4 regions of the Streptomyces sp. NPDC059900 genome follow, and region 1 is predicted to be linked to each of the others. Evidence: riboswitches for the same ligand, from Rfam matches in the RefSeq annotation. Region 1 holds a riboswitch; each other region holds the start of a gene.
The links. A riboswitch is a leader RNA that binds a small molecule or an ion and turns the genes downstream of it on or off. The one in region 1 is predicted to bind cyclic di-AMP.

Region 1 (7,371 bases):
CCTTGAGCGGCGGGATGTCCGCCTCGGGGATGATGCCGCCGCCGAAGACCTTGATGTCCTCCGCGTCACGCTCCTTGAGGAGCTCGATCACCCGCGCGAACAGCGTGTTGTGCGCACCGGAGAGGATGGACAGACCGATCGCGTCGGCGTCCTCCTGGATCGCGGTGTCCACCACCTGCTCGGGCGTCTGATGCAGGCCGGTGTAGATGACCTCCATACCCGCGTCACGCAGTGCCCTAGCGATCACCTTGGCCCCGCGATCATGACCGTCGAGACCCGGCTTGGCCACCACCACGCGGATCGGACCGGCTGCCACACCCATCACTGCCTCCATGTACCGATATCCATCTGTCCGAGCACTGGCATCCCGTGCCGCACCGGCCGGGGAAGTGAACGAACGTTATCTCCAGCATCTCGCACCCGGCAGTTTCACGGTGTGGAGCGAGGGGGAAATCACACGATGGGACACGTTCGCTGCGCGCCACTCCCGTATCCAGCGGTCCACGGACCGCCCCCGGGACGGCGCAAGGGGAGCCGCAACGAGGTCGCCGTGCCACCGCGCCGTCCGCTGCGCGCCGTGGTGACGCGGCACATCGGCGATCGCGCCGGTATGCAGGGCGCCACCGGCGCTGACCACGCACCGCCGTACGGCCTCTGCCACGCCTCCCCGCTACGGGCACACGGGGGACAGAGCCGTCCTCTCGCGTGCCGACCGGGAGGTCGACCATGACCATCACGAGGGTCCTGCCCTTTCGTCCGCCGTGCCTGCTCTCGCCCGCCAGACTGGCGGGGCTCTCCATGGCTCTGCTGAAAGCGACCGCACTCGAGGTGGCGATCCTCGCCGGCCACCTCCTTCTTTACCCGTCGGGCATCGTCCAGGAACGCCGGATCGCCGCCGAACTGCCGCCGCCCGACGCCCCCCGGCTCCCCGCGGAGAGCCGCCCGCCGGTCGTCCTGCTGCACGGCTTCATCGACAACCGCTCGGTCTTCGTCCTGCTGCGCCGCTCCCTGGCCCAGCACGGCGGCCAGCACGTGGAGTCCCTGAACTACTCCCCTCTCACGTGCGACATCCGCACTGCCGCCGAGTTGCTCGGCCGCCACATAGAGGAGATCTGCGAGCGCACGGGCCATCACCAGGTCGACATCGTCGGACACAGCCTCGGCGGCCTGATAGCCCGCTACTACGCGCAGCGCCTGGGCGGCGACGCACGCGTGCGCACGCTGGTCACCCTCGGTACCCCACATGAGGGAACGCGGGTCGTGCCGCTGGCCGACGCGCACCCCATCGTGCGCCAGATGCGCCCCGGCTCGGACGTGATCGAGGAGCTGCGCGAGCCCGCGCCGGACTGCAGGACGCGTTTCGTGAGCTTCTGGAGCGACCTGGACCAGCTGATGGCTCCCCTCGAAACGGCCTGCGTCAACCATCCCGACCTGATCGCGCAGAACGTACGTGTCTCCGGTATCGGTCATCTCGCCCTGCCGGTGCACCCCGCGGTCGCCGCCGGAATCCGCCAGGCCCTCGACCTGCCTGCCCCGGGGACCCCCGCGACGGGTGCCGAGAACGGACTGACGGTGGCCTGAGGGGCAGTTCCGCACCTCGCGGAGCAGCGAATTTGTCGAACGGACTTCGAACGCAGGGCCAAAGCTGTGCCCGCAGTCCGCCGAAAGACGGCCGAATGCCCGTTTCCTGAGAGCGTGAAACCTGACGAAGATTGTCGCGCCCGCATACCGCCGGGTACAGTCGCCGCACTGCTCTGCCCCCTGCTGCCGAGGCGAAAGAGAAGTTGGTGAACGACCGTCACCCGTCGGGGAGCTCGACACCCCCGGCCTCGGCACCCGCCGACTATGCGCCCTACGCGGCGTATGACCAGCAGAGCACCCCGCAGGGCGCCTATGCCGGATACGACGGCTTCTCCACCGGAAGCTTCGACACCACGGGCAGCTATGCGACGGCCGGTCCCGACACCGGGAGCTTCGCGTCCGACCCGCTCTTCGGCGACATGCCCGGCAGCTCGTACGACACCGGCCAGTGGGCCACGACGGGCACGCAGCAGACGCTGAACTACGACCCGTACGCCGCGCAGCACCGGGCCGCGTACGACACGGGCGGGTACGAGACCGGCAGCTACGACACCACGGCGATGTGGTCCACCGGCGGCTACCAGCACCTCTCCGCCGACATCCCGGCCCAGTCCGGCCCCGACACCAGCGGCCAGTGGGACGCCACCGCCTGGAACCAGCCGCAGCAGACCGGCCAGTGGGAGACGCAGGCCTTCGACACCGGCGCGTACGACGCGACCGCGTGGAACTCCGGCGGCCAGGACATGACGTACGGGGCCGGTGCCACCGGGACGCATGAGGCGTTCGGCACCCCCGAGACGCTCGATGCTCTCGGGACGCACGACTCACTCGGTACGCAGGACGCACTCGGGACGTACGAAGCCGGGGACACGCCCGGAGCGCCGGACACGTACGAGGCTGCTGAAACGTACGAGCATTCGCCCTACGACACCGGGTCCTACGCAACCGAGCCCTACCCCGCCGGGGAGCACTCCCCCGAGGCCTACGCCCAACCGGTTCCCGCCGAGCACGAGTTCACGCCCGACGAGGCTCCCGCCGATTCGCTCGGCCCGGTCGAGCCGAGCCTGGTCGGCCTTGCCGGTGACGACGGGCCGCCGGTCACGGACCGCTCGCACGGCACCCGCTCGCGGGCCCGCCGCCGCTCGCCCGCCAAGCGCTCCGCGCTCTTCACCGTCGCCGTGCCGTCCGCCTGCGTGATGGGCGTCGCGGGTATCGCCGCCGCTTCCGTGGGTGACTTCGGCGGCGGCGGCGAGAAGGAGGCGCAGGCGGCTTCCGCTCCGGACCCCGCGTCCGTGCAGCCCTCCGCCGCCAACAACAAGCTCGACACGCAGCTGGCCAACCTCTCCGCGGACGCCGGTGACTTCGCCGACCGCGCGAGCCGCACCCAGGAGCGCATCGACCTCAAGGCGGAGAAGGTCGCCGCCGAGAAGAAGGCCGCCGAGGAAGCCGCGCGCAAGGAGCGCCTGCGCCCCAAGTTCGCGCTGCCGGTCAAGCAGCACGGCCTGAGCGCGTACTACGGCCAGGCCGGCATCAACTGGATGTCCGCGCACTCCGGAATCGACTTCCCGGTGTCGTACGGCACCGAGGTGCTCGCCGCCACCGACGGCACCGTCTCCACGAAGTGGAACAGCGCCTACGGCAACATGGCGATCGTGACCGCCAAGGACGGCACGGAGACGTGGTACTGCCACCTCTCCACGCACAAGGTTTCCAGCGGCCCGGTCAAGGCCGGCGACCCCATCGCGTTCTCCGGGAACTCCGGCAACTCCACGGGTCCGCACCTGCACTTCGAGGTGCGTCCCGGCGGCGGCTCGGCGATCGACCCGCTGCCGTGGCTGCGCAGCCACGGCCTCGACCCGACGTAACTCCGGCCGCCGCCGCGCGCGTTACAGCTTCTCCACCGGCGCGTACCGCAGCAGCAGCCGCTTCGGCTTCGGCTCTCCGAAGTCCACCGTCGCCTCGGCGTTCGCGCCCGTGCCCTTCACCCCGACCACGGTCCCGAGGCCGAACTGGTCGTGCGTGACCCGGTCCCCCACCGACAGTGCGACCACCGGCTTCTCCGTGGCGCGGCGCGTGGCGAAGCCCTGCGCGCCCCCGGTGCGCGAGCGCGACGACGACAAGGAGGAGGCGATTCCCGCTGCGGGCCCCGAGGATGCCGGTGCGCCGACGGAACCCGTCCGCTTCCAGTCCAGGTGCGCCTCCGGGATCTCCTCCAGGAACCGCGAGGGCGGGTTGTACGAAGGCTGTCCCCAGGCGCTGCGCATCGAGGACCGCGTCAGGTAGAGCCGCTCCCGCGCGCGCGTGATGCCCACGTACGCAAGGCGGCGCTCTTCCTCGAGCTCCTTGACCTGGCCGAGGGAGCGCATGTGCGGGAAGACGCCGTCCTCCATGCCGGTCAGGAAGACGACCGGGAACTCCAGGCCCTTGGCGGTGTGCAGCGTCATCAGTGTGATGACCCCGGAGCCGTCGTCCTCCTCGTCGGGGATCTGGTCCGAGTCGGCGACGAGCGCGACCCGCTCCAGGAACTCGGAGAGCGTGCCCGAAGCACCGGTGCCCGCGCCCGCGTCCTCTGCGCCCTCGGTCTCCCCTCCGCCTTCGCCGCTCTCACCGGCTGCACCGGCCTCGCCGCCCGCACCGCTGTCCTGTTCGAACTCCAGGGCCACGGCGGCGAGTTCCTGGAGGTTCTCGATGCGCGTCTCGTCCTGCGGGTCGGTCGAGGCCTGGAGCTCGGCGAGATACCCGGTCCGTTCGAGCACGGCCTCCAGGACGACGGCAGGGCCCGCGCCGGACTCGACGATGGTCCGCAGCTCCTCCATCAGCGTGTTGAAACGCTTGACGGCGTTCGCCGAGCGGGCCGCCATCCCGTACGCCTCGTCGACGCGCTTCAGCGCCTGCGGGAAGGAGATCTTCTCGCGCTGCGAGAGCGCGTCGATCATCGCCTCGGCGCGGTCGCCGATGCCCCTCTTGGGTACGTTGAGAATGCGCCGCAGCGGGACGGAGTCCTCCGGGTTGGCGAGCACGCGCAGATACGCGAGGACGTCCCGGACTTCCTTGCGCTCGTAGAAGCGCACGCCACCGACGACCTTGTAGGGCAGGCCGACGCGGATGAAGATCTCTTCGAAGACACGGGACTGCGCGTTCGTCCGGTAGAAGATCGCGACGTCACCGGCCTTCGCGTCGCCCGCGTCGGTGAGCCGGTCGATCTCGTCGGCGACGAACTGCGCCTCGTCGTGTTCGGTGTCGGCGACATAGCCGATGATGCCCGCACCCGCGCCCGCGTTGGTCCACAGGTTCTTGGGGCGGCGGCTTTCGTTGCGCTCGATGACGGCGTTGGCGGCGGTCAGGATCGTCTGCGTGGAGCGGTAGTTCTGCTCCAGGAGGATCGTCGTCGCGTCCGGGTAGTCCTCCTCGAACTGGAGGATGTTGCGGATGGTGGCGCCGCGGAAGGCGTAGATCGACTGGTCGGCGTCACCCACGACACACAACTCGGCCGGGTCGTCCCCCTCTCCCCCGGAAGGACCGACCAACTCTCGCACCAGGGCGTACTGGGCGTGGTTGGTGTCCTGGTACTCGTCGACCATCACGTGCCGGAAGCGGCGGCGGTAGTGCTCGGCGACGTCCGGGAACGCGCGGAACATGTGGACCGTCGTCATGATCAGGTCGTCGAAGTCGAGGGCGTTCGCCTCGCGCAGCCGCGACTGGTACATCGCGTATGCCTGGGCAAGCGTCTTCTCGAAGCCGTCGGCGGCCTGACCTGCGAAGGTCTCCTCGTCGATCAGCTCGTTCTTCAAGTTCGAGATCTTGGCGCTGAAGGACTTCGGCGGGAACTTCTTCGGGTCGATGTCCAGGTCACGGCAGACCAGTGCCATCAGGCGCTTGGAGTCCGCGGCGTCGTAGATCGAGAAGGAGGACGTGAAGCCGAGCTTCTTCGACTCGCGGCGCAGGATGCGGACGCACGCGCTGTGGAAGGTCGACACCCACATCGCGTTGGCCCGCGGGCCGACGAGCTGCTCGACGCGCTCCTTCATCTCGCCGGCGGCCTTGTTCGTGAACGTGATCGCCAGGATCTGGCCCGGGTGCACGTGCCGCTCGGCCAGGAGGTGCGCGATGCGGTGCGTGAGGACCCGGGTCTTGCCGGAGCCCGCGCCCGCGACGATGAGCAGCGGGGAGTCCGCGTGCACGACGGCCGCGCGCTGGTTCTCGTTGAGACCGTCGAGGAGGGCCGCCGGGTCGATCACGGGGCGCGGGGCGCCGCCGCGGTAGTGCGCGTCGCGCGGTGCGGGCGCGTCGAACTTCCCGTCGAACAGATCATCCGGAATGGATTCCGGAGCGCTGTCCTCGGGCGGTGGCGGGGGCTCTTCCTCCGAAGCCCGCGAGGGCTTGAGGTCCGCCAGGAAGCTGTCATCAAAGAGGCTGCTCATCGCCTCCCGAGTCTAGGCGGCCCCACTGACAACCCGCCCCGGGTTCCGGCCACGTCACTCAGCCTACGCCCTGCCCGCGGACGATTACTCTCCGCTTAGGCGCGACGTGCCCGCGTCAAGAGCTTCGTAAAGTAACGAAAATGTATCGGGCATATCGAACATCAACCTTCACACGGACCACACGAGTTGGCTAGCGTGCTGCGCGGGCTGCTCGTACTCCCACCGGCGAACCCCGCCGGTAACGTGTGGCCTCCGCCGAGTTCGATCTCCTCGGAGCCGGGGACCCACGATGAACTTGGGGTGAATCGGTCCCGTACGCAGTACGGGACTGTAGGGCAACCTTCCGGAACCACCCGCCCGAACCCGACAGCTAACCCGGTAGGCGGTCTACGGAAGGAGTCGCCTCCCTTGGCGTCGCACCGCAAGCCGCGGACCCGCATTGCCGCCCTACGCGCCACTCCCGCCCTCGGCATCACGACGGCGGCCCTCACCTCCGTGGCCCTGCTGTCACAGAGCGCGCAGGCGGCACCGTCCGCACCGCAGAAGCCCAGCCTCGAAGAGGTCCAGAAGAAGGTGGACGACCTCTACCACCAGGCGGGCGTGGCCACACAGAAGTACAACTCGGCCAAGGAGCGCACCGACAAGCAGCGCAAGAAGGTCGACACCCTGCTCGACGACGTGGCCGAGCGCACCGACAAGCTGAACGAGGCCCGCCAGGAGCTGGGCTCGTTCGCCGCTGCGCAGTACCGCACCGGCGCCGTCTCCGAGACCGCCACGATGATGCTGGCCGACGACCCGCAGGGGTACTTCGACCAGAACCATCTGTCGGACCGGCTGACCGCGCGCCAGAAGAAGGCGGTCGACGACTACCAGACGAAGCAGGCCGCCGCGACGAAGCAGCGCACGAAGGCCGCCAAGAGCCTTCAGACGCTGAGCGACTCGCGGGACGACCTCAAGACGAGCAAGCAGGACGTCCAGGAGAAGCTGGGCAAGGCGCGCACGCTGCTCTCGGAGCTGACGGCCGAGGAGAAGGCGCGGCTCGCGGCGATCGAGAAGAAGAAGGAAGAGGCGGCCAAGCGCAAGGCCGCCGAGCTGGCCCGCAAGCAGGAGGCCGAGGCGGAGGCCAAGCGCAAGGCGGCTGAAGAGGCCGCCGCCAAGGAGCGCGAGAAGAACAAGGAGACCCCCGACTCGGGCTCCGGTTCCGACACCGGCTCCGGCTCCGGCACGGGCTCCGGCGGCACGGACGGCGCTTACGCGACGAAGGCCGCGAAGGTCATCAACTTCGCGGAGGCCCAGATCGGCAAGCCGTACGTGTGGGGTGCCACCGGCCCCGACTCGTACGACTGCTCCGGGCTCACCCAGGACGCGT
Region 2 (7,371 bases), on a different contig from region 1:
GTAGTCGGTGCCCTGGACCTGGAGGGTCGTCTGGGTGTCCACGTGGCCGCGGGGGCCAAGGGGCAGACCGAAGCGGGCGAGCGCCGGGTTCGGCTTGACGCCGGCGGTCCACACGATGGTGCTGGAGTCGACCTCCAGGCCGTTGTTCAGCACCACGTGGCCGTCCACGCAGGAGTCCATGCCGGTCTTGAGGTAGACCTCGACACCGCGGCCCTCGAGGTGCTCCTTGCCGTACTGGCCGAGCTTCGGGCCGACCTCGGGAAGGATCTTGTCCGCGACGTCGACGAGCACGAAGCGCATGTCCTCGCGCTTCACGTTGTTGTAGTACTTGGCCGCGTCGCGGGCCATGTCCTCGACCTCGCCGATGGTCTCCGCACCCGCGAAGCCACCGCCGACGAAGACGAAGGTCAGCGCCTTGCGGCGGACGTCCTCGTCCGTCGTGGAGTCAGCCTTGTCCAGCTGCTCGAGGACGTGGTTGCGCAGGCCGATGGCCTCCTCGATTCCCTTCATGCCGATGCCCTGCTCGGCGAGGCCGGGGATCGGGAAGGTGCGGGAGACCGCGCCCATCGCGATGACCAGGTAGTCGAAAGGCAGCTCGTACGCCTCGCCCACGAGGGGGGCGATCGTGGCGACCTTGCGGTCCTGATCGATGGTGGTGACCCGGCCGGTCAGCACTTCGGCCTTGGGCAGCACGCGTCGCAGCGGGACGACGACGTGCCGAGGCGAAATGCTGCCTGCGGCGGCTTCGGGGAGGAAGGGCTGGTAGGTCATGTACGACCGGGGGTCGACGACCGTGACGGTCGCCTCTCCGTAGCGCATCTTCTTGAGGATGCGCCGAGCTGCGTACAGGCCTACGTACCCACCGCCTACAACGAGGATCCTGGGACGCTCCGTGGTGCTCATGCCATCGAGTATCCACCTGCCCGAGGGGGGTCGCTCGTGCGCCCCTTCACAAGCATGGGCAGGCCCTCTGCTACACTTCGCCGCCCACGTGACACAGGCCATAGCGCCCCGGGGGAACCACGACACAACCCGAGACGTTGTGCACCCCTTGTGAGCTGCCGCTCTGGCCTCCGGGGCCCGGTGGACCACTCGCCCGGTCCACGCTCCGGACACACTCCCGAACCTTCACTGTCATGGGTCGCGAGGCCCTCAGGGGTCACATTCAGGGGCCCGGAGCCCCTGAATCTCGTCCAACCGAGCCGATTTCCTTGTGAAGAACTTCACGAAGTTTCCCGACAGGAAGTCGCCAGGGAGCCTTTCGGCCCCTCCGGCAGCCGCTCAGACGCTACATCACGCGCTCAGGCGATCGACCAGCCGATGCCGTCGAGGATGTCGTGCTCGCTCACGACGACCTCCCTGGCCCCGGTCCGTTCCATGATCGACAGGAGGACGAGCGCGCCCGACACGATGACGTCCACGCGGCCGGGGTGCATGACGGGGATCGCCGCGCGCTCGTCGTGCGTGGCCCGGCTCAGCCGGTCGACGATCTCGCCGACCTGCTCGTACGAGACGCGGGAGTGGTGGATCGCCGCCCAGTCGTATGTGTCGAGGCCGAGGGCGATCGCGGCCACCGTGGTCACCGAGCCCGCGAGCCCGACCAGGGTGCGGGCCTCGCCGATCGGCACGGTCTGCTCGGCGAGGTCCAGGGCGGCCCTGATGTCCGCCCGGACGGCGTCCAGTTCGGCGGGCGCGGGCGGGTCGGTGCGGATGTGCCGCTCGGTCAGGCGCACACAGCCGACGTCGACCGAGCGGGCGGCGCGGACCCCGTCGTCGCCGACCACGAACTCCGTGGAGCCGCCGCCGATGTCCACGACGAGGTAGGGCTTGGCCAGATGGTCGCTGCCCGTCAGCTCCTTCGTCGCGCCCGTGAAGGAGAACTCGGCCTCCTGGTCACCGCTGATGACCTCCGGCTCGACGCCCAGGATGTCCAGGACCCCGCGTACGAAGTCGTCGCGGTTCTCCGCGTCGCGGGACGCGGAGGTCGCCACGAAGCGGACGCGCTCCGCGCCGTGGCTCTTGATCACTTCCGCGTACTCGCGGCAGGCGGCGAAGGTCCGCTCCAGGGCCTCGGGGGCCAGGCGCCCCGTCTGGTCCACGCCCTGGCCGAGGCGGACGACGGTCATCCTGCGGTCCAGGTCGACCAGTTCGCCGGTCGCGGGGTCGGCGTCCGCCACCAGGAGGCGGATGGAGTTCGTGCCGCAGTCGATGGCGGCCACGCGGGTCACTTGGCGGGCTCCTCGTCGGCGCACGGCGTGACGCACGGCCCCTTGGCCCACCACTGGGGAAGCATCGCGATCGCCTCGTCGCCCAGGGGGTTCACGCCGGGGCCCGCGGCCAGGGAGTGGCCGACCAGGACGTGCAGGCACTTCACGCGATCCGGCATGCCGCCCGCGCTGGGGAAGCCCTCGAGGACCTCGATGGCGTCACGGCGGGCGATGTAGTCCTCGTGCGCCTTGCGGTACGCGGCGGCAAGGTCGGGGTCCGTCTTCAGCCGCTCCGACATCTCCTTCATGACGCCGTTGGCCTCAAGGGTGCCGATCGCGGAGGCGGCCCGCGGGCACGTCAGGTAGTACGTCGTCGGGAACGGCGTCCCGTCCGGCAGGCGCGGCGCCGTCTCGACGACGTCCGGCTGCCCGCACGGGCAGCGGTGGGCGATGGCCCGCAGGCCGCGCGGCGGACGGCCGAGCTGCTGCTTGAAGGCCTCGACGTCGGCGTCGGTGGGCTCGGTGCGCGGGGTGGTCGGCGGGGGCGTTTCCATGCCTGTCTTTCGATCGGTTCTCTACGAGAGGTGGGTTCTCTGCGAGAGGTATGGGTGAGAGAAGGTCAGTCCTCGTCCGGGCGGTCGGCCTTGTCGACGCCGTCCCAGACGTTGGAGTACCAGGGCCTGGCGGCCGCCCCCTGGTCGGAGCGCTGCTTCTTCGCCGCCGCGGGATCGATCACCGTATAGCCGGTCTCGCCCGGCATCACATAGTGCAGCCGGTCCCTGATGCGCTGCTCCGCGTACGCGTCGTCCCGCCAGCGGGCCTTCTCGTCCCGCAGCTTCTCGACGTTCTCGCGGCGCTCGGCCTGCTCCTTGCGCTGCTCGGCGATCTCCGCGCGCTGGGAGACGTACTGCCTTATCGGATAGGCGAGCGCGACGACCAGCGAGCAGAGCACGAGCGCGAGGAGCGCGGCGCGTCCCGTGAGCCGGGAACGGCGCGCCTGTCGCTTCGTCTGGGAGCGGTAGACACGCTCCGCGGTCTGCTCGCCGAGCAGCCGCAGCCTGGTCGCGGTGGAGAACCGGTCGCGGTCCTTCACGGCCATGTGTGCCGCCTCCCCGATACGTACGAACGTCCCCGCACACGGTACGGGACCGAGTACGGGGACGTACGTAACTACTCAGCGGCGCCGGGGCCCGGGCTCAGAAGCTCAGCCCTTGAAGCGGGGGAACGCCGAACGACCGGCGTAGACCGCGGCGTCATCCAGGATCTCCTCGATGCGCAGGAGCTGGTTGTACTTGGCGACGCGCTCGGAGCGGGCCGGGGCGCCGGTCTTGATCTGGCCGCAGTTGGTGGCGACGGCGAGGTCGGCGATGGTGACGTCCTCGGTCTCGCCGGAGCGGTGCGACATCATGCACTTGAAGCCGCTGCGCTGGGCCATCTCGACGGCGTCGAGGGTCTCGGTCAGCGAGCCGATCTGGTTGACCTTCACCAGGAGGGCGTTCGCGGACTTCTCCTCGATGCCACGGGCCAGGCGCTCGGGGTTGGTGACGAAGAGGTCGTCGCCGACGAGCTGGACCTTGTCGCCCAGCTTCTCGGTGATGACGTTCCAGCCGGCCCAGTCGTCCTCGAACAGCGGGTCCTCGATGGAGACGAGCGGGTACGAGGAGACGAGCTCCTCGTAGTACTCGGTCATCTCGGCGGCCGAGCGGGACTTGCCCTCGAACTCGTACGAGCCGTCCTTGTAGAACTCGGACGCGGCGACGTCGAGCGCGAGCGCGATCTGCTCGCCGGGGACGTAACCGGCCTGCTTGATGGCCTCGAGGATGAGGTCGAGCGCGGCGCGGTTGGAGTCGAGGTTCGGCGCGAAGCCGCCCTCGTCGCCCAGGCCGGTGGACAGGCCCTTGTCCTTCAGGACCTTCTTCAGCGTGTGGTAGACCTCGGTGCCCCAGCGCAGGGCCTCGGAGAACGACTCGGCGCCGATCGGCGCGATCATGAACTCCTGGATGTCGACGTTCGAGTCGGCGTGCGACCCGCCGTTCAGGATGTTCATCATCGGAACGGGCAGCAGGTGCGCGTTCGGGCCGCCGAGGTAGCGGAAGAGCGGCAGGTCGGAGGCCTCCGACGCGGCGTGCGCGACGGCGAGCGAGACGCCGAGGATGGCGTTGGCGCCGAGCGAGCCCTTGTTGTCGGTGGCGTCGAGGTCGAACATCGCCTGGTCGATCAGGCGCTGCTCGGTGGCGTCGTACCCGACGAGCTCCGGGCCGATCTGCTCGATGACGGCGAGGACGGCCTTCTCGACGCCCTTGCCCTGGTAACGGTTGGGGTCACCGTCACGGAGTTCGATGGCCTCGAAAGCACCGGTGGACGCACCGGACGGAACGGCGGCACGACCCGTGCTGCCGTCGTCGAGGCCGACCTCGACCTCGACCGTGGGGTTGCCTCGGGAGTCCAGGATTTCCCGGGCTACGACGACGTCGATGGACGGCACGAGCATCTCCTTCTGGGATGTGACGCGAGTACGCGGGGCGTCGGCCCCGCGGACACGAGCCTAACCGGCTCCCGGACAACAGCCAGCCGACCGACCGTCCTGTGGACAAACCGAGAGCAAAATGTTTACGAACGGAACAAACATACCCCGCCCCCGGTGCGTACGGGGGATACGCGCACCGGGGGCGGGGTGGACCCGTGGGGACGGGGGCGGGCAGCAGCTACCGCTTAGCTGAGGTGGAGCTGCTGACCGGGGTAGATCATGTCGGCGTTGTCGATGATGTCGCCGTTGAGCTTGTACACCTTGTGCCAGCCGCCCTTGACGTTCTTCGCCTCGGCGATCTTGGAGAGGGTGTCACCCTTCTCGACCTTGTACTCGCCGTCGCCCTTCTTGACCTTCTTGCCGGTCGGGGTCTCGACGGTCTTCTTGGACTCGGTCTTGGGCGCCTCGGCCTTGGGAGCGGCCTTCTGCTGCGGCTGCTCGGTCTGCGGCGTGGGCTGGCTCTTGGGCTGCTCCTGGGTCTGCTGCGGGGCGCTCTCCTGCGCACCGCCACCCTCGTTGGAGGCGCCCGAGAGGCCGACGCCGCAGCTCGGCCAGGCACCCTTGCCCTGACCCGCGAGAACCTTCTCGCCGATCTCTATCTGCTGGGCCTTGGAGGCCTTGTCCGCGCTGGGCGCGTACTTCGTGCCGCCGTACGCCGCCCAGGTGGACGACGAGAACTGCAGGCCGCCGGTGTAGCCGTTACCGGTGTTGATCGACCAGTTGCCGCCGGACTCGCACTGCGCGACGGCGTCCCACTCGGAGTTCGTCGCGGCGGATGCCTGGCCGGCCGCCATCAGCGGGGCTGCGACCGCGACACCGGTGACGCCGGCGAGCGTGGCGACACGGGTGGCCTTGGACGGGCGGCGGTGCTTGCCCTTGCTGGAAAACAGCATGAGTGATCCCCTCACCGACGCCTGCGAGGTGAGCTGTCGGGTTCGGGCCGATGAAGTTGCCCGGCCGCGCTTCTGTGAGCGCGGCTTAACCCCTAGCCGTTTCCGTCCGTCTCCCCGCCTCGCTCTCACGAGGCCGTTCAACGGCCGGTCCGGGCGGAAACCTTGGGTCCCCCGCTCCTGCCTACGGCGCTTGCGCGACGACTGTTCCCGAACGGCCGTTGGCAGGACTCGGCGTACCGACCGGCGGGGCCCGCTGTGGCGAGCGGTCACGACCGTAGGCATGCTCCCGGCCGAATTCCAAAGACGATCAGGGCCTTTGAGACCCATGTCTCACTTGCGCCAATCTGGACATCAGGCGCAAAGCGACTCGCCAACTACCCCTACTTTTCGCCCAAATCGAGGCTCTGACCGGGAAGGATGAGGTCGGGGTCGGAGCCGACAGACTCCTCGTTCTCGGCGTACAGCTCGGTCCACCCGCCCCGCACGTCGAGGTCGTCGGCGATGACCGAGAGGCTGTCTCCGGAGCGGACCGTGTACGTCCCGTCGGAGCCGTCCTGCTGGCGCTCGTCGCCACGGGAGGCGTGCCGGCCCGAACCCTCGCGGGAGGAGTCCTCCGCGGCCTCGTCGTCCGCGCTGCCGCCGCGGTGGCGGCCTTCGCCGTCACCGGCCGAGGGGGTGGCGGCGGGCGAAGTGGCATCGTCACGGCCGGACTTGGCCGAGTCATCCGACTTGCCCGACTCGCCCGGCTCGTCGTGATTCTTGTCTCGCGCCTCGTCGTCGGCGCGGGAGTCGGAGCCGGAGCCGGATTCACCGGAGTCCTTGTCCGACGACTTGTCCGAAGGCTCGGCGCTTTCCGAGGAGTCGGCCGACTCGCTCGGCGACGTGCTCGGCTCGTCCGACTCCCCGGACCCGCCGGGCTTGGTCGACTCCGACGAATCCGACGACTCCGTCGACTCGTCGGAAGGCACCGTCGTGATCGGCGCGCCCGGGTCGACCTCGGCGGCGGCGCCGCCCTGCGTGAGGCCGGCGATCGGGGCGCAGCTCGGCCAGGCCTTGGGGCCCAGGTCGTCAAGGACCGTCTCGGCGACGGATATCTGCTGCGAGCGGCTGGCCTGGTCGGCGCTCGGGGCGAAGTCGAGGCCGCCGTAGTTCTCCCAGACCTCCTGCGAGAGCTGGAGTCCGCCGTAGTACCCGTTGCCCTCGTCCGCGCTCCAGGACCCGCCGCTCTCGCACTCCGCAAGCTTGTCCCACGTGGCGGTGTCCGCCGCGCTCGCGCTGGTGGCGCCGAGCAGCGGGATGGCGATCGCCGATCCGGCGACTCCTGCCGCGACGATCAGGGCCGGGGCCTGGCGGGGGCGTCGGTGACGACCATTGCCGGAGAGCATGCGGTTGCCTTTCGCGTGACTGGAGCGACGACTGCGGCACGGGGGGCCGAGTCGTCGTGAACGTAGCGGCAGTCGAACGCTTGTCACAAGTCGATGCAGCGGAGATCACGTGAAAGTCACAGTCTTGACGGCATGTCAGCTGGACGGTGTTCCGGGCGTCTGATATTTGCTCCGCTGTGCTGGTGCGAACTCCACGGGCAGGGTGCGCAGTCCGCGCATGATGAGCCCGCCACGCCATCTCTATCGAGGCTCTTCGCCACAGACCTGTGCGAGCAGCCCGGCACGGAGCCGCCCCGTCACCGTGAGCTGCGGAAGTGTCGGCCGCCTGTACGCCTGTGAGCCTCGCTCGTCGGCGCCCG
Region 3 (7,371 bases), on a different contig from region 1:
GCTGCGGCTCGCCGGCGCCCCCTCGCTGGGCTGGCTCGACGTGAAGACGTCCGGCGACGTCGAGGTGCCCGTCATCGAGGCCGCCGTCGACGAGGAGCTCGCCCGCTTCGCGGAAGAGGGCCCCACCGAGGAGGAGATGGAGCGCGCCCAGGCACAGCTGGAGCGCGAGTGGCTTGACCGGCTCGCCACGGTCGCGGGCCGCGCGGACGAACTGTGCCGTTACGCCGTCCTGTTCGGCGACCCGCAGCTCGCCCTGACCGCCGTCGGGCGTGTCCTCGACGTCACCGCCGAAGAGGTCAAGGCGGCCGCAGCGGCCCGCCTGCGCCCCGACAACCGCGCGGTGCTCGTGTACGAACCCGTAGCGGACACAGCCGACGCAGCGGACACAGCGGGCCCCGAAGCCACCGACGAGGACGAAGAGGAGGCGGCGAAGTGACCGAGGCCGCGACGATGCAGTTCCACCCGCAGCCGCAAGCGGGCGCCGCCCGGCCGTGGGCCTTCCCCGCGCCCGAGCGCGCCACCCTGGACAACGGCCTCACCGTGCTGCGCTGCCACCGCCCCGGCCAGCAGGTCGTCGCCGTGGAGATCCACCTGGAGGCGCCGCTCGAAGCCGAGCCCGCGGGCCTCGACGGCGTCGCCACGATCATGGCGAGGGCCTTCAACGAAGGCACCGACAAGCACTCCGCCGAGGACTTCGCCGCCGAGCTCGACCGCTGCGGCGCCAGCATGGACGCGCACGCCGACCACCCCGGCGTCCGGGTCTCCCTGGAGGTCCCGGTCTCCCGTCTGCCGAAGGCGCTCGGTCTGCTCTCCGACGCCCTGCGCGCCCCCGCCTTCGCGGACAGCGAGATCGAACGCCTCGTGACCAACCGCCTGGACGAGATCCCGCACGAGGCCGCCAACCCGGGGCGCCGCGCAGCCAAGGAGCTCTCCCGGCAGCTGTTCCCGGCCACCTCGCGCATGTCGCGGCCCCGGCAGGGCACGGAGGAGACGGTCAAGGCCATCGACTCCGCCGCGGTGCGTGCCTTCTACGAGAAGCACGTGCGTCCCGCCACGGCGACCGCCGTCGTCGTGGGCGACCTCACCGGCACCGACCTGGACGCCGTCCTCGCCGACACCCTCGGCTCCTGGACGGGCGGCACGGCCCAGCCGCGGCCGGTGCCCCCGGTGACCGCCGACGACACCGGGCGTGTCGTGATCGTCGACCGCCCGGGCGCCGTCCAGACGCAGCTGCTCATCGGTCGCGTGGGACCGGACAGGCACGACCGTGTCTGGCCCGCCCAGGTGCTCGGCACGTACTGCCTCGGCGGCACCCTCACCTCGCGCCTGGACCGCGTCCTGCGCGAGGAGAAGGGATACACCTACGGCGTACGGTCGTTCGCCCAGGTCCTGCGTTCGGCTCCGGACGGCACCGGCGCCGCCATGCTGGCCATCAGCGGCTCCGTGGACACCGAGTCCACGGGACCGGCCCTCGATGACCTGTGGAAGGTCCTGCGCACCCTCGCCGCCGAAGGCCTCACGGACGCCGAGCGCGATGTCGCCGTGCAGAACCTGGTGGGCGTGGCCCCGCTCAAGTACGAGATGGCGGCGTCCGTCGCGGCCACCCTGGCCGACCAGGTCGAGCAGCACCTGCCCGACGACTTCCAGGCCCAGCTGTACCGCCAGTTGGCCGCGACCGGCACCGTGGAGGCCACCGCCGCCGTGGTGAGCGCCTTCCCCGTGGACCGGCTCGTGACGGTGCTCGTCGGCGATGCCGCGCAGATCGAGGAGCCCGTCAGGGCGCTCGGCATCGGCGAAGTGAGTGTCGTCACCGGCTGAGCACGGTGACAGCCTGAGTGACAGTCAGGACATATGGGGACCCCAGTGGCTGGAATTAGCCACTGGGGTCCCCATATGTCCGAATTAGTACGGAGGTTACGTGTCTGCCCTGTGGCGTGCGCTACAAAAGCTCTGATCCGTTTGTCGTTTGAAAGACGCCACGCTTAGCGTCTGGTCCGGCTGTTCGTCATGCAGTACGCCGCACCCGCGGCACCGGACAGTCATCGCCGAGTCCCCGTACGGCGCGAGCCAGGGGAGCCGGGGACCCACATGTCCCCTTGGGGTGAATCGGGAACCTTGCCGTGAGGTGAGGGACTCGTAGGAGACCTTCCTGCTCCGAACCCGTCAGCTAACCCGGTAGGCGAGAAGGAAGGAAAGGATCAGCCGCTTCATGGCGTTTACCCGTGCCACCGGGAAGCACCGTCGCCCGAGCCGCCTCACGCGCACGACCGCGAATGTGGCGGGCGTCGCCGCACTGACCACCACCGGTGTCATCGGAGGCCTGGCCGCTCCGGCGCTCGCCGCCGACGACGCGGTTGCCCTCGAGCACACCGGCCTCACCCAGGCCGTCTCCGTCGGCGACTCGCTGGCCGCGAGCATCGACGCGCAGGCCACCGCCCAGCAGCAGGCCGCCGACGCCGCCGCGGCCGCCAAGAAGGCCGAAGAGGCCGCCAAGAAGAAGGCCGAGGAGGCCAAGCGCAAGGCCGAGGCCGAGGCGAAGGCCAAGGCCAAGAAGGAGCGCGAGGCCAAGGAGCGCGCCGCCCGCGAGGCCGAGCGCAAGCGCCTGAACACCTACGTCGCCCCGGTCTCCGGCTCGTCCGTCTCCACGGGCTACCAGGCGGGCGGCGGCATGTGGTCCTCCGGCAGCCACACCGGGATCGACTTCCACGCCGCGTCCGGCACCTCGGTCCACGCGGTGGGCTCCGGCACCGTCGTCGAGGCCGGCTGGGGCGGCGCCTACGGCAACAACGTGGTCATCAAGATGAACGACGGCACGTACACCCAGTACGGCCACATGTCGTCCCTCGGTGTCACCGTCGGCCAGGCGGTCACGCCGGGCCAGCAGATAGGCCTGTCGGGCTCCACCGGCAACTCCAGCGGCCCGCACCTGCACTTCGAGGCCCGCACCGGCGAGGACTACGGCACGGACATCGACCCGGTCGCCTACCTCCGCTCGCACGGCGTCAACGTCTGATCCACGGCGGCCCGCGCGACGCACACCCGATTCACCGAAAGCCCCGGCTCATCGCGAGCCGGGGCTTTCGTCGTTCCCCGCCTCCTTTGGTCACGTCCCCGCCGCCTTTGGTCACGCATCACCTTTGGCCAAAAGTATCCATGGATTCTGGCCAGCCATCGGAAATTCAGTCGCTCTGCAATAGAGTCACTGAAAAAGCGTCGATCGACCGCGTTTCGCGGGGATTAAGGCGGAGGTCAGGTCATGCGCATTCCCGCGCACTCGGTGTGCACGGCCATCCGGGACGACATCGTCTCCGGTGTCTACGAACGGGGCGGCCGGCTCACCGAGGAACTGCTCGCGCGCCGCTACGGAGTCTCCCGCGTCCCCGTGCGCGAGGCCCTGCGCACCCTGGAGGCCGAGGGCTTCGTCGTCACGCGCCGGCATGCGGGCGCCTGCGTGGCCGAGCCCACCGAGCAGGAGGCCGCCGACCTCCTGGAGATCCGCCTGCTCCTGGAGCCGCTCGGCGCCGCCCGTGCCGCGCAGCGCCGCACGGAGGCCCATCTGAAGGTCCTGCGCGGCCTCGTCAGGCTCGGCCAGGAGCGTTCCCGGCGCGGCCACAGCGAGGACCTGCGCTCGCTGGGCGGCTGGTTCCACGAGACGCTCGCCCAGTCGTCCGGCAGCCCCGGCCTCACGGCGCTGCTCACCCAGCTCCGGCACAAGATCGCCTGGATGTACGTCGTCGAGGGGCCGGCCGCTCCCGCGGAGTCCTGGGCGGAGCACGCCGCGATCGTCGACGCGGTCGCCCGCGGGGACGCGGAACGGGCCAGGTCGCTCGCCGCGGCCCACGCGGAACGGTCGACGGCCGCGCACCGGCCGCGCTTTGTTCCGCAAGGTCACCGGGCCGTGGGCCGTGATCGTGTGAGGGATTCGCAACATGCCGTAAACACGGTGGGCCTCCGGCATTAACAGAGGCGCCGTATACAAAGAAGTGCTATTCGGCGGGGTGCTATTTCTGCTGCCCGAATCCGGGATAAGTCCTCGGTATTCGGCGGGGTGCGCAAAAACGGCGAAGGGCCCGCCCTCGAATTCGGGCGGGCCCTTCGCCGTATGAGTACCGGTCTTTACTAGACAGTCTCGGGAAGCTCCTCGAGACCGTCGGCGACCAGCTTCGCCAGACGGTCGAGAGCAGCGTCCGCACCCTCGGCGTCGGAGGCGAGCACGATCTCCTCGCCGCCCTGCGCGCCCAGGCCGAGCACGGCGAGCATGGAGGCGGCGTTCACGGGGTTGCCGTCCGCCTTGGCGATCGTCACGGGGACGCCGGCGGCGGTGGCCGCGCGGACGAAGATGGAGGCGGGTCGGGCGTGAAGGCCCTCGGCCCAGCCGACGTTGACGCGGCGCTCAGCCATGTGTTGCTGCCCTTCCGGATGTCTCACAGTTGTCTAGACCAGTGTCTCATGCCGTCACGCGTGCTCCGCCGGCCGCTGGTCCGTACGGCATCGACCGGAGGTCCTGCCCCGTCGACCGTACGTCCTCGTGCCACGGGCCCGCGTCCCGCCCTTCGACGACTCCTAGCCTGCCCCGGCCGCCGCGCCCCCGCGACCCGTACCCTGGCCCCATGACGACCCCGTCGGACCGGCAGGCATATCCCTCCCACTGGGAAGCCGATGTCGTCCTGCGTGACGGAGGCACCGCCCGGATCCGGCCGATCACGGCCGAGGACGCGGACCGCCTCGTCAGCTTCTACGAGCAGGTCTCGGACGAGTCGAAGTACTACCGCTTCTTCGCGCCCTACCCCCGCCTGTCCGCCAAGGACGTCCACCGGTTCACCCATCACGACCAAGTGGACCGCGTGGGTCTCGCGGCCACCGTGGGCGGCGAGTTCATCGCGACCGTGCGCTTCGACCGCATCGACTCCCGCGGCATGTCCGCGAGCGCGCCCGCCGACGAGGCCGAGGTCGCCTTCCTGGTGCAGGACGCCCATCAGGGCCGCGGCGTCGCCTCCACCCTCCTCGAACACATCGCGGCCGTCGCCAGGGAGCGCGGCATCCGGCGCTTCGCCGCCGAGGTGCTGCCCGCCAACACCAAGATGATCAAGGTGTTCACGGATGCGGGCTACCAGCAGAAGCGCAGCTTCGAGGACGGCGTCGTACGACTCGAATTCGATCTGGAACCGACCGACCGCTCGCTCGCCGTGCAGCGCGCCAGGGAGCAGCGCGCCGAGGCGCGGTCGGTGCAGCGGCTGCTGACACCGGCGTCGGTCGCCGTGATCGGCGTCGGGCGCACGCCGGGCGGCGTGGGCCGCAGCGTGCTGCGCAATCTGCGCGAGGCGGGCTTCACGGGCAGTCTGTACGCGGTGAACAGCGCGTTCGAGGCGGGGAGCGAGGTCGACGGGGTGCCCGCGTACCGCTCCGTGCGGGACATCGACGCGCCCGTCGAGCTGGCCGTCGTCACCGTGCCCGCCGAGCGGGTGCCGCAGGCCGTCGCCGAGTGCGGCGAGCTCGGGGTGCCCGGCCTCGTCGTGATCTCCGCCGGGTACGCGGAAAGCGGTCCCGAAGGGCGTGAGCGGCAGCGCGAGCTGGTGCGGCAGGCGCGGTCGTACGGCACGCGCATCCTCGGCCCGAACGCCTTCGGGGTCATCAATACGTCGCCGGACGTGCGGCTCAACGCCTCGCTGGCCCCGCATCCTCCCGAGCGCGGGCGGATCGGCCTCTTCACCCAGTCCGGTGCGATCGGCATCGCGCTGCTGTCCGGGCTGCACCGGCGCGGTGCGGGTCTTTCGACCTTCGTCAGTGCGGGCAACCGTGCGGACGTGTCCGGCAACGACGTGCTCCAGTACTGGTACGAGGACCCCGACACCGATGTCGCCCTGATGTACCTGGAGTCCATCGGCAACCCCCGCAAGTTCACCCGGCTCGCCCGGCGGGCGGCGACGGCGAAGCCGCTGGTCGTGGTGCAGGGGGCCAAGCACAGCGGGATCGCGCCCACGGGGCACGCCGTCCAGGCCACGCGGCTTCCGCATGCCACGGTGTCGGCGCTGCTGCGCCAGGCCGGGGTCATCCGGGTGGACACCGTCACCGAGATGGTGGACGCGGGGCTGCTGCTTGCGGGGCAGCCGTTGCCCGCGGGGCCGCGGGTGGCGATTCTCGGGAACTCCGAGTCGCTCGGGCTGCTCACGTACGACGCGTGTGTTGCTGACGGGCTTCGGCCGTTGCCTCCGCGGGATCTGACTACCGGGGCCACCCCGGAGGACTTCCGGGCCGCCTTGGTCGACGCCCTGTCGGACGATGCCTGTGACTCGGTGATCGTGACCGCCATTCCCTGGGTGGGGGAGGACGGGCCCACTCCCGAGTCTCCCGAGGGGGAGGAGCTTGCCGCCGCTCTGCGGGATGCGGCCGCGGGGTGTCCGGCGAAGCCGGTGGCCGTGGTGCACGTCGAGCTTGGCGGGCTTGCCGAAGCGCTTTCGGCTGCCGCGAGTACCCGGCCCGACGCCCCTGCACAGGCACCCGGCGGTGAGCGCTGTGCCCACCCTTCCCCAAGCTCTCAACTACGTTCGAGCAGGGGAGACCCCAATCGCCCTGCGGAACGCCTGCCCACAGCAGCGGACACGGACACGGACACGGACTCTGCCTATCGCATCCCCGCCTACCCCGCCGCCGAGCGTGCCGTCCGTGCGCTTGCCGAAGCCGTTAAGTACGCGCAGTGGCGGCGGGAAGCAGCGGAGCCCGGCAAAGTGCATGAGTACGAGGACATCGACGAGCACGGCACCGCCCGGCGGATCGATGAGCTGCTGGCCGAGCAGGGCGACCCGCGTGGCGCCACCCTCACCCAGGACGACGCGCGCGAACTGCTCGGGCGCTACGGCATCGACGTACGGGACGCCCTGCCCGCGCCCGACCCCGGCGCCGCGGTGGCGGCCGCCCGCACGCTCGGCTACCCCGTGGCCCTCAAGACCACGGCCCCGCACCTGCGCCACCGCGCCGACCTCGGCGGTGTCCGCCTCGACCTCGCGGACGAAGAGCAATTGCGCCGTGCCTACGCCGAATTGACCGAGACGTTCGGCAAGCCCGTCGAGCTGCGGCCCGTGGTGCAGGCGATGGCGCCCCGTGGCGTCGACACCGTCGTCCGCGCGGTCATCGACCCGGCGGCCGGAGCGGTGCTCTCCTTCGGGCTCGCCGGCGCCGCGTCCGAGCTGCTCGGCGACACCGGGCACCGGCTGATTCCGGTCACGGAGCGCGACGCGGGCTCCCTGGTCAGGTCCATCCGGACCGCCCCGCTCCTCTTCGGCTGGCGCGGCTCGGCGCCCGTGGACACTCCGGCCCTGGAGGAACTGCTCCAGCGGGTCTCGCGCCTCGTGGACGATCACCCCGAGGTGGTCA
Region 4 (7,371 bases), on a different contig from region 1:
TGTGATCCACAGCGGGATCTACTACCGCCCCGGCTCCCTCAAGGCGCGGTATGCGGTGCGCGGCGCCGCCGAGATGGTCAAGTTCTGCGCGGAGTACGGCATCGCGCACGAGGTCACCGGCAAGCTGATCGTCGCCACCGAGCGCGCCGAGCTGACCCGCCTGCACGCACTCGTCCAGCGCGGCCGGGAGAACGGCATTCCGGTGCGGGAACTGGGCCCCGCCCAGATCACGGAGTACGAACCGGAGGTGCGCGGGCTCGCCGCGATCCAGGTCGGCACGACCGGGATATGTGACTACGGCTCGGTGGCGGAGCGGCTCGCGGACGCCTCGGGGGCCGATGTCCGTTACGGCGCGGAGGTCGTCCGCATCGACCGGCGGGCGGCGCTCGGGGTCGCCGTTCGTACGGCCGACGGCTCGGTGGTGCGGGGAAAGGTCCTGGTCAACTGCGCCGGGCTGCACTGCGACCGGGTCGCGATGCTGGCCGGTGACGACCCGGGCATGCGGATCGTGCCCTTCCGCGGGGAGTACTTCGACCTGAAGCGTCCCGAGCTCGTGCGGGGCCTGGTCTATCCCGTGCCGGACCCGGCCTTCCCCTTCCTGGGAGTCCATCTGACGCGCGGCATCGGGGGCGGGGTCCACGTGGGACCCAACGCCGTGCCGGCCCTCGCCCGCGAGGGGTACGGATGGGGTGTGGTGCGACCGCGTGAGCTGGCGGGCACGGTGAGCTGGCCGGGGGCCTGGCGGATGGCCGGGCGCCACTGGCGGTACGGGGCGGGGGAAGTCCGGCGCTCCCTCTCCAGGGCGGCGTTCACCACGGCGGTGCGCAGGCTGCTGCCCGCGGTGACCTCGGACGATCTTGTGCCGGTGGCCGCGGGGGTGCGGGCGCAGGCCGTCTTGCGTGACGGGACGCTGGTCGATGACTTCCTCATCCGGGAGGGGGCACGGACCGTGCACGTGCTGAACGCGCCCTCACCTGCGGCGACGGCCTCGCTGCCCATCGGACGGGCGGTGGCCCGGCGGGTGCTGGCGACTCTGTAGGGGCGGGGTGTCCTCAATCGCCGGACGGGCTGAACCATCAGCCCGTCCGGCGATTGAGGACGAACTCGGCGGAGCCGGTGATGACGGTACGTACAAGGCTCTCGCGCCGAGCGAGTTTTCGGGAAGGGGTGGGGTTGGGGATTAATATCCCCCCACTGTGTCTGAGTCGAACGCCACCCCCGAGCGCCCCCACGCCCCCCGCCCGAAGGCCGAGCCCCGTTTCCCCGACGGGCCCTCGCCCGATCCGGCCGGGTCGCACTTCGAGCGGCGGATCCGCAGCTTCCAGCCCCGCAGGAGCCGCGTCACCACCAGCCAGGGGGACGCGCTGCAACGCCTGTGGCCCAAGTGGGGCCTGGACATCGACGGCAAGGGCGTACTCGACCTCGCCGAGATGTTCCGCACCGAGCACGGCGAACGCCCCGTCGTACTGGAGATCGGCTTCGGCATGGGCGAAGCCACCGCGCAGATGGCCGCCGACGACCCGGACACCGGCATCCTGGCCGTGGACGTACACACGCCGGGCCAGGGAAACCTCCTCGGCCTCGCCGAGCGCAACGGCCTCGACAACATCCGCGTGGCGAACGGCGACGCCGTCATCCTGCTCCGCGAAATGCTCGCGCCCGCCTCCCTCGACGGCCTCCGTGTCTACTTCCCCGACCCCTGGCCCAAGGCCCGCCACCACAAGCGCCGCATCATCCAGCCCGAGTTCCTTGACCTCGTCGCGCCCCGTCTCAAGCCCGGCGCCCTGCTGCACTGCGCGACCGACTGGGAGCCGTACGCCGAGCAGATGCTGGAGGTGCTCACCGCGCACCCCGCCTTCGAGAACACGCAGGACGACGGCGGGTACGCGCCACGCCCCTCCTTCCGCCCCCTCACCCGGTTCGAGGGCCAGGGCCTGGACAAGGGACACGTGGTCAACGACCTGCTGTTCCGCCGCACACCCGGCCAAGGGGCCCAGGCCACCGGCCAGAAGGACCCGGCCACCGGCCCAGCGGACTGAGATACCGGCCACGGGGCCTGAGACACCGTCGCGGCCCACCCCCGTCCCTCGTTAGGGTCAACGCGTGGCCACCCGTTCTGCGTACCCGCACCCGATGCCCCCCGACGGGATGCCCCCCGAGGGGCCCGCCGGGCTGCGGCACGCGCGCTGGTGGCAGCGCCGGGCGATACGCGCGGCCGCCCTGGTCACGCTGCTCGCCCTGTCCGGCCTGGTGATCCTGGCCCTGGTCCGGGAGCAGACCGGCACCGAAGGCTTCCTGGTCGGGCTCGGCCTCGCGACGCTGCCCGTGCCGCTCCTGGTGGCCGCCTTCCGCTGGCTGCAACGGGTCCAGCCGGGCCCCTGGCGGAATCTGCTCTTCGCCTTCGCCTGGGGCGCCTGCGCCGCAGCCCTCATAGCGATCGTCGCGAACAGCTTCGCGACCCGCTGGATAGCCACCGCCACCGCCGACCCCACCAGCGCCGACACCCTCGGCGCCACGGTGATAGCGCCGATCGTCGAGGAGAGCGCGAAGGCGGCAGCCGTGCTGCTCGTCTTCCTCTTCCGCAGACGCGAGTTCACCGGCATCGTCGACGGCGTGGTGATCGCCGGAGTGACCGCGACCGGCTTCGCGTTCACCGAGAACATCCTCTATCTGGGCAGCGCCTTCGGCACCGACCAGCTCAACGGCGACACGGGGCTCGCGTCCGTGACGGCGGCGACCTTCTTCGTACGCGTCGTGATGTCGCCCTTCGCGCACCCGCTCTTCACCGTGCTCACCGGCATCGGCTTCGGCATCGCCGCGCTCAGCGCCGACCGGCAGAACTGGCGCCGCGTCCTGCTCCCGCTCGGCGGACTCCTCCTGGCGATGGGCCTGCACGCGCTGTGGAACGGCTCGGCCAGCTTCGGGGACTACGGCTTCTTCGCCGTGTACGCGGCCTTCATGCTGCCCGCGTTCGGCCTGCTCACCTGGCTGGTGATCTGGATCAGGCAGCGCGGCCTGCGCATCGTGCGCGCCGAACTGCCCGCGTACGTGCTCGCGGGCTGGCTCAGCGCCCCCGAGCCGTACGCCCTCGGCACGATGCGCGCCCGCACCCTGGCCCGCGACTACGCCTCCTACGCCCAGGGCAAGGCCGCGGCGCGCACGGTCGCGCAGTACGAGACGTACGCGACGTCTCTCGCGCTCCTGCGGCACCGCGGGCGCAAGGGCCGCGCGGGCGCCGACTTCGTCGTACGGGAGCGGGAGTTGCTGAACGCCCTGTGGGAGCGCCGGGAGGCCGCACGGCCCGCCCTGGCCTACGCGGCACGCGTGACGGCACCGGTGCTCGTACCGATGCCGCCGCAGTACGGGTACCAGCAGCCCTACGGGTATCCGCAGCCGTACGGATACCAGCAGCCCTACCCGCAGCACCAGCACCAGCACCAGCCCCCGTACGGATATCCGCACGCCCAGCCCGCGCTGCCCTACCCCGCGCCCTACCCCGCGTACAACCCCTACCGCGGTTAGGCGGAGGCCGTGGTGAGGGCCGTGATCTCGGCCTGCGTCAGTTCCAGGTCACCCACCGCGAGCAGCGCGGGCAGCTGCTCGACCGTACGGGCCGACGCGATCGGCGCCGCCACCGTCGGCTGCGCCGCGAGCCACGCAAGGGCCACGGTCGCGTGCTCGGCGCCGCGGGCCTCGGCGATCTCGTCGAGCGCGGCGAGCACCCGCCGGCCGCGCTCGGTCTCCAGGTGCTTGCCCGCGCCCGCGGCCCGCGCGCTGTCGACCTGCGTGCCCGGGCGGTACTTTCCGGTCAGGAAGCCGGAGGCGAGCGCGTAGTACGGGACGGCCGCAAGGCCCGAGCGCGATGCGACCTCCTGGAGCGAACCCTCGTACGTGTCGCGCGAGACGAGGTTGTAGTGCGGCTGGAGCGCCGTGTAGCGCGCGAGGCCCTCGCGGTCGGAGAAGTCGAGGAACTCCTGGAGGCGCTCGGGGGTGACGTTCGATGCGGCGATGGCGCGCACCTTGCCGGACGTCACCAGGTCGTCGAGCGCGCCGATGATCTCCTCGACGGGGACGCTGGGGTCGTCGTAGTGCGTGTAGTAGAGGTCGATGTAGTCGGTGCGCAGGCGGCGCAGCGACTCCTCGGCACCGGCCTTGATGGTGTTCGCGGACAGGCCCTTGTAATCGGGGTGGGCGCCGACCTTGGTGGCGAGCACGACGTCCGAGCGGTTGCCGCGCGCGGCCAGCCAGTTGCCGATGACGGTCTCGGACTCGCCGCCCTTGTTGCCGTCCACCCAGGCCGAGTAGACGTCGGCGGTGTCGATGAAGTTGCCGCCTGCGGCGGTGTAGGCGTCGAGCACCGAGAAGGACCGGTCCTCGTCGGCCGTCCAGCCGAAGACGTTGCCGCCGAGTGCGAGCGGGAAGACGTCGAGGTCGGACGAGCCGAGCTTGCGGAGAGAAGTCATACGGGGATCAACGCCCATACGGATCACAGCATTCCGCAGCGCAGGCCCGCGGCACCCGGTTGGCGGGCATGCCGAACCGGCAGCCCTGGCGTCGGGGGGTTGTCGCCAGGACCGCCGGGGTTCCGGGATTACCTCAGAGCGACTGGCCCTTGCCGCGCAGCCACGCCGCCGGGTCGACCCCGGTGGAGTCGCCGCCCGGGTGGACCTCCAGGTGGAGGTGGGCGCCGGTGACATTGCCGGTCGCGCCGACGCGGCCGATGGTCTCGCCGGTGGTGACCTTCTGGCCGACGCTGACGCTCATCGAGGACTGGTGGCAGAACCAGAGCTCGGTGCCGTCGTCGAGTTCGAGGATCGTGCGGTAGCCGTACGCCCCAGCCCAGCCGGCCTCCTTGATGGTGCCGGAGTGGATGGCCTTGATGGGCGTGCCCGTGGGAGCCGCGAAGTCCAGGCCGGTGTGGTAGCCGGAGGACCACATGGAACCGGGCTGACCGAAGGTGCCGGTGAGGGTGTACGAGGCGACGGGGAGCGTGTAGCTCTTCGCGAGCTTGGCCAGGCGCTCAGCCTCGGCCTTCTTCTTGGCCTCCGCCTCGGCCTTCTTCTTCGCGGCGGCCTTCTCGGCGGCGATCTTCTTCTCGGCCGCGGACTGCTTGGCGGCGGCCTGTTCGGCGGCCTGCTTGACGGCGGCTTCTTCGGCCGCCTTCTGGACCGCGTCGTCCGCCTGGTCCTGCTGGTTCTCGGCCTGCTCCATGATGCGCGCCCGCAGTGCCTCGCCCGCGTCCGTGGTGCCCTGCTCGGCGTCGGCGCTGCTGAGGCCGGCGGAGCTCAGGGGCGCGGCGGCAACCGTCACGCCGTTGTCCGCGGCAGCGGAGTCGGAGGAGTCGCCGGATATCAAAGACCCGACGCCCGGAAGCGACTTGGCCTCCGGCAGCGAGTCCGTGACCGCCGACATGTCCGGCATCTCGATGGAGACCGGGGGCTTGCCGCCCTGCGCGGTGGCTATGCCGCCCGCGCCGACGGCGGCGATGACGCCCACGCCGAGAACCGTGGAGCTGCGGGCGAGCCCGCCACCGCCCCGCTTGTGCACGCGGTGCCTGCCGCGGACGGGACGGATGGACTCCTCGGTGGGGTTCCATTCCTCCCAGGAATTTTCGTCATACCCACCGAAATCGTCGTCATTCGGTACGTACGCGCCTTGGGGGGCAGGGCGGTTGGACGCCACGGGGGCGCACTCCTTTCCTTCCTTCTCGCCTACCGGGTTAGCTGACGGGTTCGGAGCAGGAAGGTCTCCTACGAACACCTGGCACGGATGCACAGATGCCCGATTCACCCCAATTGGTGGTTCCCCGGCTCCCTTTCGGGATTAGGCGCGTGCGCGCGGAGCCGCCTCGAGTGACGGCTGGGACGACCGCGCTGCGTTATCGAACGTTAATAGACAGCAGGGTCGTATTCCAAGCCGTTCCGACTGATCGTTAACGTCATTGGCCTGTACTTAATGGGACACGAGGGTTCGGAACGGGGCGAGTTGTCGTCACTTCTTCACACACCGCAGCTTCACATCTCCTTGACAGTACGTCAGTTGTTATGCGGAGTGAGGTCCTTCAGTCACGGCCCGTGACATCGGCCCGCCTCACTTGGCGTCGACCCGCGTTATCTTGCGTCGGTCCTGGGCGCCGAAGGCCGCCGCACCGCGAGCAGAGCCATGTCGTCGGTCGTCCCGCCGCCGGTGTGCCGCCGCACTTCCTCGGCGAGCGTGGACAGCAGCGCGTCGGGTCCGTCGGGGCCGGGGAAGATGCGGCCGCCGAGCCGGGCGGCGGGGTCGTAGAACTCGCCCCGCCAGTCGCGCGCCTCGGAGAGCCCGTCGGTGTAGAGCAGCAGCATCGCCCCCGGCGGGAACTCCGACTCGTCCGCACGGTCCGGCCAGGCCCCCAGCTCGCCCATCCCCAGCGGCAGCGCGGGCTCGGTCGCGGACAGGACGCACAGCCGTCCGTCGCCGTGCAGGAGGAGCGGCCCCGGATGCCCGCGATTGATCAGGCGTACGGGACCTCCGCCGTGCGGGATCTCCGCGAGGATGGCGGTGGTGAACCCCTCGAAGTCGTCGAGCCCGTCGCGCCGCGTGCCCTCGCGCGCCAGTGCCCGCTCCAGGCGCTGCGCCACCGCCTCCAGCGTGGACTCCTGCTCGGCGGCCTCCCGGAACGCCCCGATGACGACGGCGACGGCCGCCACCGCGCCCATGCCCTTCCCCCGCACGTCGCCGACGATGACGCGTACGCCGTGCGAGGTGTCCTGCACCGCGTACAGATCACCCCCGATGAACGCGTCCGCCTCCGCGGCCTCGTACCGCGCGGCGACGTCGAGCCCGCCGATCCGGGGGTCCGGCTGCGGCAGTACGGCGCGCTGGGCGGCCTCGGCGATGGAGCGGGCGGAGGCGAGTTGTTCGTCGCTGCGGCTCACGACGCGGTTGATCAGGACGGCGAGCACGGCCACGGTCAGGACCGTGAGCACTTCCGTGACGGCTTCCACGTCGGTGGTGGTGCTCGCCCTGAAGTGCAGGACCAGGACGGTGGCGCAGGTGCCGAGGCCGACGAGGACGGTGCCGAGCAGCGAGTAGAAGGGGGCGGCGATCAGCGGGGCAGCCGTGAAGAGGGGCGCCGCGGTGAACGCGGCCGGTGTCGAGACGTCGTAGACCACCCCGACGACGATGAGCAGCAGCGGAAGGGCCCGCACGAACGCCCGCTCATGCCTGACGACGGGCCCCGCGCCGGAGCCCGTGCGGGGAGCGTTGCCGGAGCCCGGCAGAGGTCGCCCCTTGCCGGGATCTCGGCGCACGGACCGGCGCACCGGCCTGCCCGCGCCCCCGCCACCGCTGCCTCCTCGCTGCCCCACCGGTCTCTCCCGCCGAATTCCGCGG

Region 2: it holds a riboswitch for cyclic di-AMP, as region 1 does, so the genes downstream of both, ACQKIP_RS25825 (transglycosylase family protein) here and ACQKIP_RS18285 (NlpC/P60 family protein) in region 1, are expected to answer to the same signal.
Region 3: it holds a riboswitch for cyclic di-AMP, as region 1 does, so the genes downstream of both, ACQKIP_RS01925 (M23 family metallopeptidase) here and ACQKIP_RS18285 (NlpC/P60 family protein) in region 1, are expected to answer to the same signal.
Region 4: it holds a riboswitch for cyclic di-AMP, as region 1 does, so the genes downstream of both, ACQKIP_RS20585 (M23 family metallopeptidase) here and ACQKIP_RS18285 (NlpC/P60 family protein) in region 1, are expected to answer to the same signal.

Annotation. Positions count from the first base shown of each region.
Region 1 covers NZ_JBNNJZ010000119.1:265-7,635, reverse strand. The annotation lists gene ACQKIP_RS18305 (cobalamin B12-binding domain-containing protein) at 1-322, opposite strand, end outside; gene ACQKIP_RS18300 (lipase family alpha/beta hydrolase) at 727-1,581, shown strand; gene ACQKIP_RS18295 (M23 family metallopeptidase) at 1,788-3,446, shown strand; gene pcrA (DNA helicase PcrA) at 3,468-6,002, opposite strand; cyclic di-AMP (ydaO/yuaA leader) riboswitch at 6,246-6,402, shown strand; partial or broken gene ACQKIP_RS18285 (NlpC/P60 family protein) at 6,411-7,371, shown strand, end outside.
Region 2 covers NZ_JBNNJZ010000228.1:3-7,373, reverse strand. The annotation lists gene ACQKIP_RS25850 (NAD(P)/FAD-dependent oxidoreductase) at 1-903, opposite strand, end outside; gene ACQKIP_RS25845 (Ppx/GppA phosphatase family protein) at 1,302-2,228, opposite strand; gene ACQKIP_RS25840 (DUF501 domain-containing protein) at 2,225-2,761, opposite strand; gene ACQKIP_RS25835 (FtsB family cell division protein) at 2,827-3,306, opposite strand; gene eno (phosphopyruvate hydratase) at 3,412-4,692, opposite strand; gene ACQKIP_RS25825 (transglycosylase family protein) at 4,920-5,627, opposite strand; cyclic di-AMP (ydaO/yuaA leader) riboswitch at 5,631-5,826, opposite strand; gene ACQKIP_RS25820 (transglycosylase family protein) at 6,008-7,012, opposite strand.
Region 3 covers NZ_JBNNJZ010000005.1:6,746-14,116, reverse strand. The annotation lists gene ACQKIP_RS01935 (M16 family metallopeptidase) at 1-436, shown strand, start outside; gene ACQKIP_RS01930 (M16 family metallopeptidase) at 433-1,818, shown strand; cyclic di-AMP (ydaO/yuaA leader) riboswitch at 2,034-2,197, shown strand; gene ACQKIP_RS01925 (M23 family metallopeptidase) at 2,210-3,013, shown strand; gene ACQKIP_RS01920 (GntR family transcriptional regulator) at 3,257-3,961, shown strand; gene ACQKIP_RS01915 (HPr family phosphocarrier protein) at 4,120-4,401, opposite strand; gene ACQKIP_RS01910 (GNAT family N-acetyltransferase) at 4,611-7,371, shown strand, end outside.
Region 4 covers NZ_JBNNJZ010000147.1:8,904-16,274, forward strand. The annotation lists gene lhgO (L-2-hydroxyglutarate oxidase) at 1-1,039, shown strand, start outside; gene trmB (tRNA (guanosine(46)-N7)-methyltransferase TrmB) at 1,197-2,039, shown strand; gene ACQKIP_RS20575 (PrsW family intramembrane metalloprotease) at 2,134-3,522, shown strand; gene ACQKIP_RS20580 (aldo/keto reductase) at 3,519-4,463, opposite strand; gene ACQKIP_RS20585 (M23 family metallopeptidase) at 4,597-5,682, opposite strand; cyclic di-AMP (ydaO/yuaA leader) riboswitch at 5,694-5,840, opposite strand; gene ACQKIP_RS20590 (PP2C family protein-serine/threonine phosphatase) at 6,111-7,346, opposite strand.